DNA from 2 places in the Pseudomonas sp. NPDC086251 genome. Region 2 is predicted to be linked to the other one. Evidence: predicted binding sites of a transcription regulator. Region 2 holds the regulator's gene; the other holds the start of a gene.
What was found. Region 2 encodes FliA, which starts transcription of late flagellar genes. Its sites were predicted from a motif close to CTAAAGTTTNNNNNNNNNNNGCCGNTAA; they were not measured.

Region 1 (4,414 bases), on a different contig from region 2:
AGGAACTCTTCTTCCGGCTTCTTGCCCTCGTCGACCAGTTTGCGCAGGTATTCCAGCGCTTGCCGACCGTCGTTCAACGCCACCACTTCGACACCGACCGTCTGCAGGCAACGCGTGACCTGCTTGCGTGCCACCGACGAATCGTCGACCGTCAGCACGCGCAAGGACAGCGCCTTGTGCTGGGTTTCGACATCCACCACGCCAACGGAAATCGCTTCCGGTGTCGGCGCCACTTCCGCCAGGACTTTTTCGACGTCGATGATTTCGACTAGCTGATTGTCGACCCGAGTCACAGCCGTCAGGTAATGATCGCGTCCCGTGCCCTTGGGTGGCGGATGGATCTCCTCCCAGTTCATGTTGACGATGCGCTCCACCGAGCGGACCAGGAAACCCTGGGTCTTGGTGTTGTACTCCGTGATGATCACGAAGGGATTGTTCTTGTCCTTCAAGGCGCCGGAGCCGGTCGCCATCGCCAGATCAAGAATCGGAATGGTCGCCCCCCGGATATTCGCCACACCGCACACGACAGGACTGGATTTTGGCATCAGCGTGAGTTTGGGGCATTGCAGCACCTCCCGAACCTTGAACACGTTGATCCCGTAAAGCTGCTGGCCGTCGAGACGGAACAACAACAGCTCAAGGCGATTCTGCCCAACCAGTTGCGTGCGCTGGTTCACCGCATCCATTACACCAGCCATGCACAGACTCCTACACCAACGCTTAAGTGTGTTGCGACGCGCATTCATCACTAAACGGCACGGCGCTTGCTTTTTAACTCTTATGAACACAGAACCGACATTTTCCCGACGCCTGACATCAATCTCCCGCAAATTGCTTTGCGCGATGTCGGCCGTTTGCCTGTTCAACGCTGGCAGCCCTGCCCTTGCTGACGCGGTTACCTTGCCTGACATGCTTATCGGCGTCACACAGGGCTTTCTTGAATTCACCGTAGAGGACTATTTGGCGACGAGTCAAACGGAAGGCCGTTACGAGATCCAGGTCAACCAACTCGATCCGCGCCTGCGCATGCCCATGTGCGACAAGGAATTGACAGCCACCCTGGAGAGTCCGGCCAAGCCACTGGGCCGGGTGACCGTCAAGGTTCGCTGCGAAGGCGCATCGCCCTGGACGGTCTTCGTGCCCGCTCAAGTCCGCCTGTTTCGCGACATCGTGACGACCACCCGGCCCCTGCGCCGCACCGGCATTATCGAGCCCGAAGACGTGACGTTGCGTGAACGCGACATCAGCTTGATCAGCCAGGGCTACCTGACCTCAGTCGATCAGGCGATCGGGCAGAAACTGACCCGACCAATGGTCGCCGATCAGGTAGTTACTCTGGTGCACATGGAACAGGCCGAAGTGATCAGCAAGGGCGACCAAGTGGTGATCACCGCGCGCAGTGGTACGCTCAGCGTGCGCATGCCGGGTGAAGCGCTGTCCAATGGCGGCCTGCGCGAACAGATCAGGGTGAAAAACCTCAACTCGCAGCGAGTCATCAAGGCGCAAGTCATCGCGCCCGGCCAGGTGGAAGTGGCCATGTAGCGACCTTCGTTCGCGGACGCCCTGCGCATGCGCCCTGTGCTCATGAAGAGATGGCGCACCGCCCGACTGTTGCCTAAACTGTGCCCCAGGCAGGGCAAGCGCTGGCGCGCGCAAGCTCATTGATAAATGGGCCTAAAGTTTTTCCGGGTATGGCCGAAAACATGGCAAGCGTCCAAATACCCAGAGGTTTTTTTATCATGGTCATCGATTTCAACCGTTTGAACAGTTCCTCATCACTGACGGGCAGTACACGTACCAGCGTTGCCAAGGAAACCGCCGAAGTCGGCAAATCCGCGCCGCTGAATACCCCGGCCGAACAGGCCAGCACCGTCAAAAGCGGGGAATCGGTACATCTCAGCAATGAGGCTCAACAGTTGCAGAAGGTCACTGACTCGCTGCGCGATCAGCCTGCCGTCGACAAAGCCCGCGTGGCCGAGTTGAAAGCAGCGATTGCCGATGGCAGCTATAAAGTCGACAGCAACCGCGTAGCCAGCAAACTGCTCAACTTCGAAGCCCAGCGCTAGGCCACCACGGTCTGCGCCAGGCTTTTGGACGCTTAAAACCCAAGGCCAGCCATGCACGACACTAATTTGCTGCAACTGATCACCGACGACTTCGCTCCAGCCCAACACTTGCTGCAGTTACTGCAAACCGAGTCCCTCGCCTTGCATGGTCGCGACATGCAACTGCTCGAAGACATTCTGGCGCAGAAGCAGGCACTGATCATCTTGCTCGAACAGCATGGCCGCAAACGCAGTGAAATCCTCGCCAGCCTCAACCTGCCGACCACGCGCAAGGGCCTTGAGCAACTGGCCGAGCAGTCGAGCATCGGCGAGCAATTGCTGGCACAAAGCGATGTACTGACCGACCTCCTGGCCCAATGCCAGGCCGCCAACGTCAACAATGGCCAGTCGATCATCATGCAGCAGGCCGCCACGGCCACTCAGCTGAAAATCCTCACCGGCGGTGAACCGCCAGCGCTCTACAATGCCAGCGGATCATTCTCCACCCTTGTGAAGCCGCGCCCACTCAGTCAGGCTTGAGCCGGCAACATGCGCACGCCCTATCAAGACGCGAAACATGCTGGCAAAATGCTGGCTAGCCGCAGTCAAATTTTGTCTGGAGATTGATGAACCGTGTCCAATGCCTTAAACGCGGACGATGCTCCGCAGCCACCCAAGGTGCTCAGCACGCCCCTGGAGATCTCCGGCAATCTTCGCCAGCTGCAAGAAAGCCATGACCCGCTGATCATTACGTTCAACGAGCGCAGCCAGCGCTTCCAGAGCTATCTGGTGGACATCGATCGTGAAGGCAAGACGATCGCCCTGGACGAAATGATTCCACGCGACGGTGAACGCTTCCTGCTGGCCGGCGAACCGTTCAAGGTCGAAGGCTTCCACGACGGTGTGCGCATTGCCTGGGAAAGCAACGGCCCGCTGAGCATCGACGAGTGCGGCGGCAGCCGCTGCTACCGTGGCCCATTGCCCGCCGAGGTGGTTTACCACCAGCGGCGCAATGCGTTCCGTGCGGCGTTGAAACTGGCGCAACTGGTCAACGTCGATCTGGACGGTGAAAAGCTCAAGGCACCGATCAGCGGCAAGCTGCTGGACATCTCCGCCACCGGCTGCAAGCTGCGCTTCGACGGCGACATCACCGGCAGCCTGCAACTCGGCCAGGTCTACGACCGCTTCGCCGCCGCCCTGCCCTTTGGCAAAATGACCGCGCCGGTCGAGTTGCGCTACCTGCACTTCGAAGAAAAGATCTCCACCACCTTCGCCGGCATCCGCTTTCACAACATGAGCGGCCTGGTGCAGCGGCAAGTCGAGCGGTTCGTCTATCAGCTTCAGCGCGAAGCGCGACGCTTCGACAAAGACGACATGTAGTTCGACACCGCCATAAAAAACGGGCAGTCCCTTGCGGTGACTGCCCGTTTTTTTATGCCTGGGATTTAAGGCCTGGCCTCGGTAAAACTTTGCTCGCGACCGGTGTCCGGATCGTCCGGAGGCAGATCGCTTTCGGCCACCGGTTCGGTTTCGGGTTCCGGGTCCGGCTCAGGATTGACCGGGTTCTGCATCTGTTCCTGCACCACCTGCTCATCGACACGCGGGTCGAGGCACGCCACCAGCGGCGAACTCGACATGCTGTCGGGCATGGCCACGTGATGCAGCGGTGCATCGTCGACCTGATGCAGGTTGGTGACTGCTTTCGGGCGAATTCGCCACACCAGCACCAGTGCGAAGAAACTGAAGAAGGCATACAGCATGTGGCTGCCGAACAGTTTCATCAGCACCCCGGCCACCAACGGCCCGATGCTCGCGCCCACGCCGTAGGTCACCAGCAGCATTGCCGTCAGGGACACCCGCCGATCACCCTCGACGTGGTCATTGGAGAACGCTACTGCCAGCGGATACAGGCAGAACATCACCAGCGAACAGAAGAACCCGGCAACAAACAAAACCTCCAGCGGTACTTGTTGCATGATTGCCAGCGGCAACGCGGTAAGGGCCAGGACCACCGCAAAACAGCGGATCAACAAGGCCCGGTCATAACGGTCCGACAGCCAGCCCAACGGCCACTGCACCAACAGTCCGGCGAAGATGCAGCTACCCATGAACAGACCGACTTGCTCGGTGGATAACCCTTGCTGCGAGGCATACAACGGTGCCAGGCCGTAGAACGAACCAATGATCAGCCCCGCCCCCAGCACCGTACTCAACGACTGCGGCACGCGCTTGATGAAGAAGCGCGGCTCCATCGGTGCCGGATGTAACGGCGCCGGGTGAATCCGCCGCGTCAGGGCCACCGGCACCAGACACAAGGCAAAGCACAGCGCGACCAGCATCAACAGTTCCAGGCCCAGCGCCGGGTGCAT
Region 2 (4,414 bases):
GGCAGCCGTGACCGGGCTGCGCTCGCGGACTTCGGCAAACATGCTGTTCACCGCGTCCAGCGCTTCGAGAACCACGTCCATCAGTTCCGAGTCGACGCGTCGCTCACCCTTGCGCAGGATGTCGAACACGTTCTCGGCGATGTGACAGCACTCCACCAGCTCATGGAGCTGGAGGAAGCCGGCGCCCCCTTTTACAGTGTGAAAACCGCGAAAAATTGCATTGAGCAGGTCCGCATCATCCGGTCGGCTTTCAAGCTCGACCAGCTGTTCGGACAGTTGCTCTAGAATCTCGCCGGCCTCAACCAGGAAATCCTGAAGGATCTCTTCATCGGCGCCGAAGCTCATGTATGGGGTGCTCCTAGAATCCAAGGCTGGAAAGCAAATCGTCTACATCGTCCTGACCGGACACAACGTCTTCTCTTTTATCGGCATGAATCTGCGGACCTTCACCCTGAGAGAGATGTTTTTGCGGATCTTTTTCTGCCAGCATCGCTTCACGGTCATGTTCGATGCCCGCAAAGCGGTCCACCTGACTGGCCATAAGCACGAGCTTGAGCAGGTTGCTTTCAACTTCGGTGACCAACTGCGTCACGCGCTTGATTACCTGACCGGTGAGGTCCTGGTAATCCTGGGCGAGCAGGATGTCGTTAAGGTTGCTCGACACCACGCGATTGTCTTCGCTGCTGCGTGTCAGGAAACCGTCGACTCGCCGCGCCAGTTCACGGAACTCTTCAGCTCCGACTTCGCGACGCATGAACCGTCCCCAATCGGTGCTCAAGGCCTGGGCTTCAGTGCTCAGGCTGTTGACCAGCGGCGTGGCGTTTTCCACCAGGTCCATGGTGCGGTTGGCCGCCGCCTCGGTCAGTTTGACCACATACCCCAGGCGCTCGGTGGCGTCCGTGATCTGTGACACTTCCTCGGCTTGCGGCATGTTCGGGTCAATCTGGAAATTGACGATCGCACTGTGCAGCTCGCGAGTGAGCTTTCCCACTTCCTGGTACAGGCCGCGGTCACGGGTCTGGTTGAGCTCATGGATCAGTTGCACAGCGTCGCCGAACTTGCCTTTTTCAAGGCTTTCGACCAGTTCGACGGCGTGTTTTTTCAGGGTCGACTCGAAGTCACCCTGTGAAGATTCGATATGCTCCATAGCTTCCCCGTGGCGCAGTTGCTCAACCGATGCGTTCGAAAATCTTCTCGATTTTTTCTTTCAACGCCTGGGCCGTGAAGGGTTTGACCACATAGCCGTTTACACCGGCCTGGGCCGCTTCGATGATCTGCTCGCGCTTGGCTTCAGCGGTCACCATCAGCACGGGCAAGTGCTTGAGCTTTTCATCGGCGCGCACGTGGCGCAGCAAGTCGATACCGGTCATGCCAGGCATGTTCCAGTCCGTTACCAGAAAGTCGATGCTTCCGCTGTTGAGAACCGGAATGGCGGTTGTGCCATCGTCAGCCTCGACCGTGTTGGTGAACCCAAGGTCACGCAACAGGTTTTTTATGATCCGCCGCATCGTTGAGAAGTCATCAACGATGAGGATTTTCATGTTCTTGTCCAATTCGACCTCCAAGCAGTCTTAAACGCGCCCAGCACCTGGACGCGCCATTTCAATCAATCCGGCAAAGCACTCAATGACTGTCTGGAGCACAACAGATCGAGACCGGCGCAGTTTCAACACCACACCAGCCACGTTCGCAGTGTCCCCACACTGCCTTCAGCGCGCTCGCCACTCCCCCAAACGCCCCCGCAAACGGGCCGCGCACTGGCTGTGTAACTGGCTGACCCGAGATTCGCTGACTCCCAGGACTTCGCCGATTTCCTTGAGGTTCAACTCTTCGTCGTAGTACAGCGCCAACACCAGTCGCTCACGCTCCGGCAAATTGGCAATCGCGTCCGCCAGCGCCGCCTGGAAGCGTTCATCTTCCAGATCGCGTGACGGCTCCGTATGTGCACTCGCGCCATCCTCGTGCAGCCCTTCGTGTTCGCCGTCCTGCAACAGATCGTCGAAACTGAATAACCGGCTGCCCAGGGTGTCGTTCAAAATCCCGTAATAATCGTCGAGACTCAATTGGAGTTCGGCCGCAACTTCGTGATCTTTAGCGTCACGACCGGTTTTAGCTTCAATCGAGCGAATGGCGTCGCTGACCATCCGGGTATTGCGGTGGACCGAACGTGGCGCCCAGTCCCCCTTGCGCACTTCATCGAGCATCGCGCCGCGGATGCGGATGCCCGCGTACGTCTCGAAACTCGCGCCTTTGCTGGCGTCGTATTTGGTCGACACTTCAAGCAGGCCGATCATCCCGGCCTGGATCAGGTCTTCGACCTGGACACTGGCCGGCAGACGCGCCAGCAAGTGGTAGGCAATGCGTTTAACCAGTGGCGCGTAACGCTCGATCAGCTCGTACTGCGCGTCACGTGCCGATTTCTTGTAGAGGTTGTAACCGCTGGCTGTCATAGCACCGGTCCTGCCGTTTGTTGCACGAGGCGCTCGACGAAAAACTCCAGGTGCCCACGCGGGTTGGCCGGCAGTGGCCAGGTATCGACCTTCTGCGCAATCGCCTTGAACGCCAGCGAGCACTTGGAACGCGGGAACGCTTCATACACGGCGCGCTGCTTCTGCACGGCCTTGCGCACGCTTTCGTCGTACGGCACCGCACCGACGTATTGCAAGGCAACGTCGAGGAAGCGATCCGTGACTTTGGTCAACTTGGCAAACAGGTTGCGACCTTCCTGCGGGCTCTGGGCCATGTTGGCCAGGACGCGGAAGCGGTTCATGCCGTAATCGCGGTTCAGCAGTTTGATCAGTGCGTAGGCGTCGGTGATCGACGTCGGTTCGTCACACACCACCAGCAAGACTTCTTGCGCGGCGCGAACGAAACTGACCACCGAATCACCAATGCCCGCCGCGGTGTCGATCACCAATACGTCGAGGTTGTCGCCGATATCGCTGAACGCCTGGATCAGGCCGGCATGTTGAGCCGGGCTCAAATGAACCATGCTCTGGGTACCGGATGCGGCCGGGACGATGCGGATGCCGCCAGGGCCTTGCAACAACACGTCGCGCAGCTCACAGCGGCCTTCGATCACGTCGGCCAGGGTACGTTTGGGTGTCAGTCCCAGCAGAACGTCGACGTTCGCCAGCCCCAGATCGGCGTCCAGCAGCATCACGCGCCGGCCGAGCTCCGCTAGAGCCAGGGACAAGTTCACTGACACGTTAGTCTTCCCGACGCCACCTTTGCCGCCGGTCACCGCGATCACCTGTACGGGATGCATGCTGCCCATGAATTTCTTTACCTTGTCTTACTTAGACGGAGGCCACATTACTGGCTGCGCGTTCACAAACGGAACAATGCATGGCAGACCATCGATGTAGGTACAAAAACTGTTCATTAATACCTCAGCCAACCTGCTTGGTCGGGCTGTGGTAAATATCAGCGAACATGTCAGCCATGGCTTCTTCGCTGGGTTCTTCTTGCATTTGCACGCTTACGGCGCGACTGACCAACTGATGACGACGCGGCAGATGCAAATCATCCGGAATCCGCGGGCCATCGGTCAGGTAGGCCACCGGCAATTCATGACTGATGGCCAGGCTCAACACCTCGCCCAGACTTGCCGTTTCATCCAGTTTAGTCAGGATGCAGCCAGCAAGCCCGCAGCGTTTGTAACTGTGATAAGCGGCGGTTAGAACCTGTTTCTGGCTGGTGGTTGCCAAAACCAGATAATTTTTCGATTTGATGCCACGACCGGCCAGGCTTTCGAGCTGCATCCGCAGTGCCGGATCGCTGGCCTGGAGGCCCGCGGTATCGATCAGCACCACGCGTTTGCGCAGCAAGGGTTCCAGCGCCTGCACCAGGGACTGGCCCGGGTCGACGTGGGTCACAGAGACGTTGAGGATGCGCCCCAGGGTCTTGAGTTGTTCCTGGGCGCCAATGCGATAGCTGTCCATGCTCACCAGCGCGATGTTCTGCGCGCCGTACTTGAGCACGTAACGGGCCGCGAGCTTGGCCAGCGTGGTGGTCTTGCCCATGCCGGCAGGGCCGACCATGGCGATCACACCGCCCTCTTCCAGCGGCTCGACTTCCGGGGTGGCGATCATCCGTGCCAGGTGCGCCAACAGCATCCGCCAGGCCTGACGAGGTTCTTCAATATCACTGATCAGTGCCAGCAGGTCCCGCGACAACGGGCCGGACAGGCCAATGCGTTGCAGGCGGCGCCAGAGGTTGGCCTGGGCCGGACGGCTGCCTTGCAGCTGATTCCAGGCCAGCGAGCCCAGCTGCACTTCCATCAATTCACGCAGGCTATTGAGTTCGAAACGCATTGAGTCGAATGCACGCGGGTCGACGCCATTCGACGCTGGCGCAGGAGCCGGCGCAGGACGACGCGGTTCGGCGTAGGTCGGCTCGATCAGCGGTTCGG

Region 1: a site for FliA is predicted at 1,675-1,702, ahead of flgM (flagellar biosynthesis anti-sigma factor FlgM). Genes of this name have one in related genera too.

What each region holds. Positions count from the first base shown of each region.
Region 1 covers NZ_JBIVBY010000033.1:5,086-9,499, forward strand. Annotated here, with positions in the region: gene ACIPL2_RS28500 (chemotaxis protein CheV) at 1-698, opposite strand, end outside; gene flgA (flagellar basal body P-ring formation chaperone FlgA) at 781-1,542, shown strand; gene flgM (flagellar biosynthesis anti-sigma factor FlgM) at 1,740-2,066, shown strand; gene ACIPL2_RS28515 (flagella synthesis protein FlgN) at 2,118-2,585, shown strand; gene ACIPL2_RS28520 (flagellar brake protein) at 2,679-3,425, shown strand; gene ACIPL2_RS28525 (MFS transporter) at 3,491-4,414, opposite strand, start outside.
Region 2 covers NZ_JBIVBY010000014.1:116,142-120,555, reverse strand. Annotated here, with positions in the region: gene ACIPL2_RS18260 (chemotaxis protein CheA) at 1-345, opposite strand, end outside; gene ACIPL2_RS18255 (protein phosphatase CheZ) at 359-1,147, opposite strand; gene ACIPL2_RS18250 (chemotaxis response regulator CheY) at 1,170-1,541, opposite strand; gene fliA (RNA polymerase sigma factor FliA) at 1,710-2,450, opposite strand; gene fleN (flagellar synthesis regulator FleN) at 2,447-3,277, opposite strand; gene flhF (flagellar biosynthesis protein FlhF) at 3,393-4,414, opposite strand, start outside.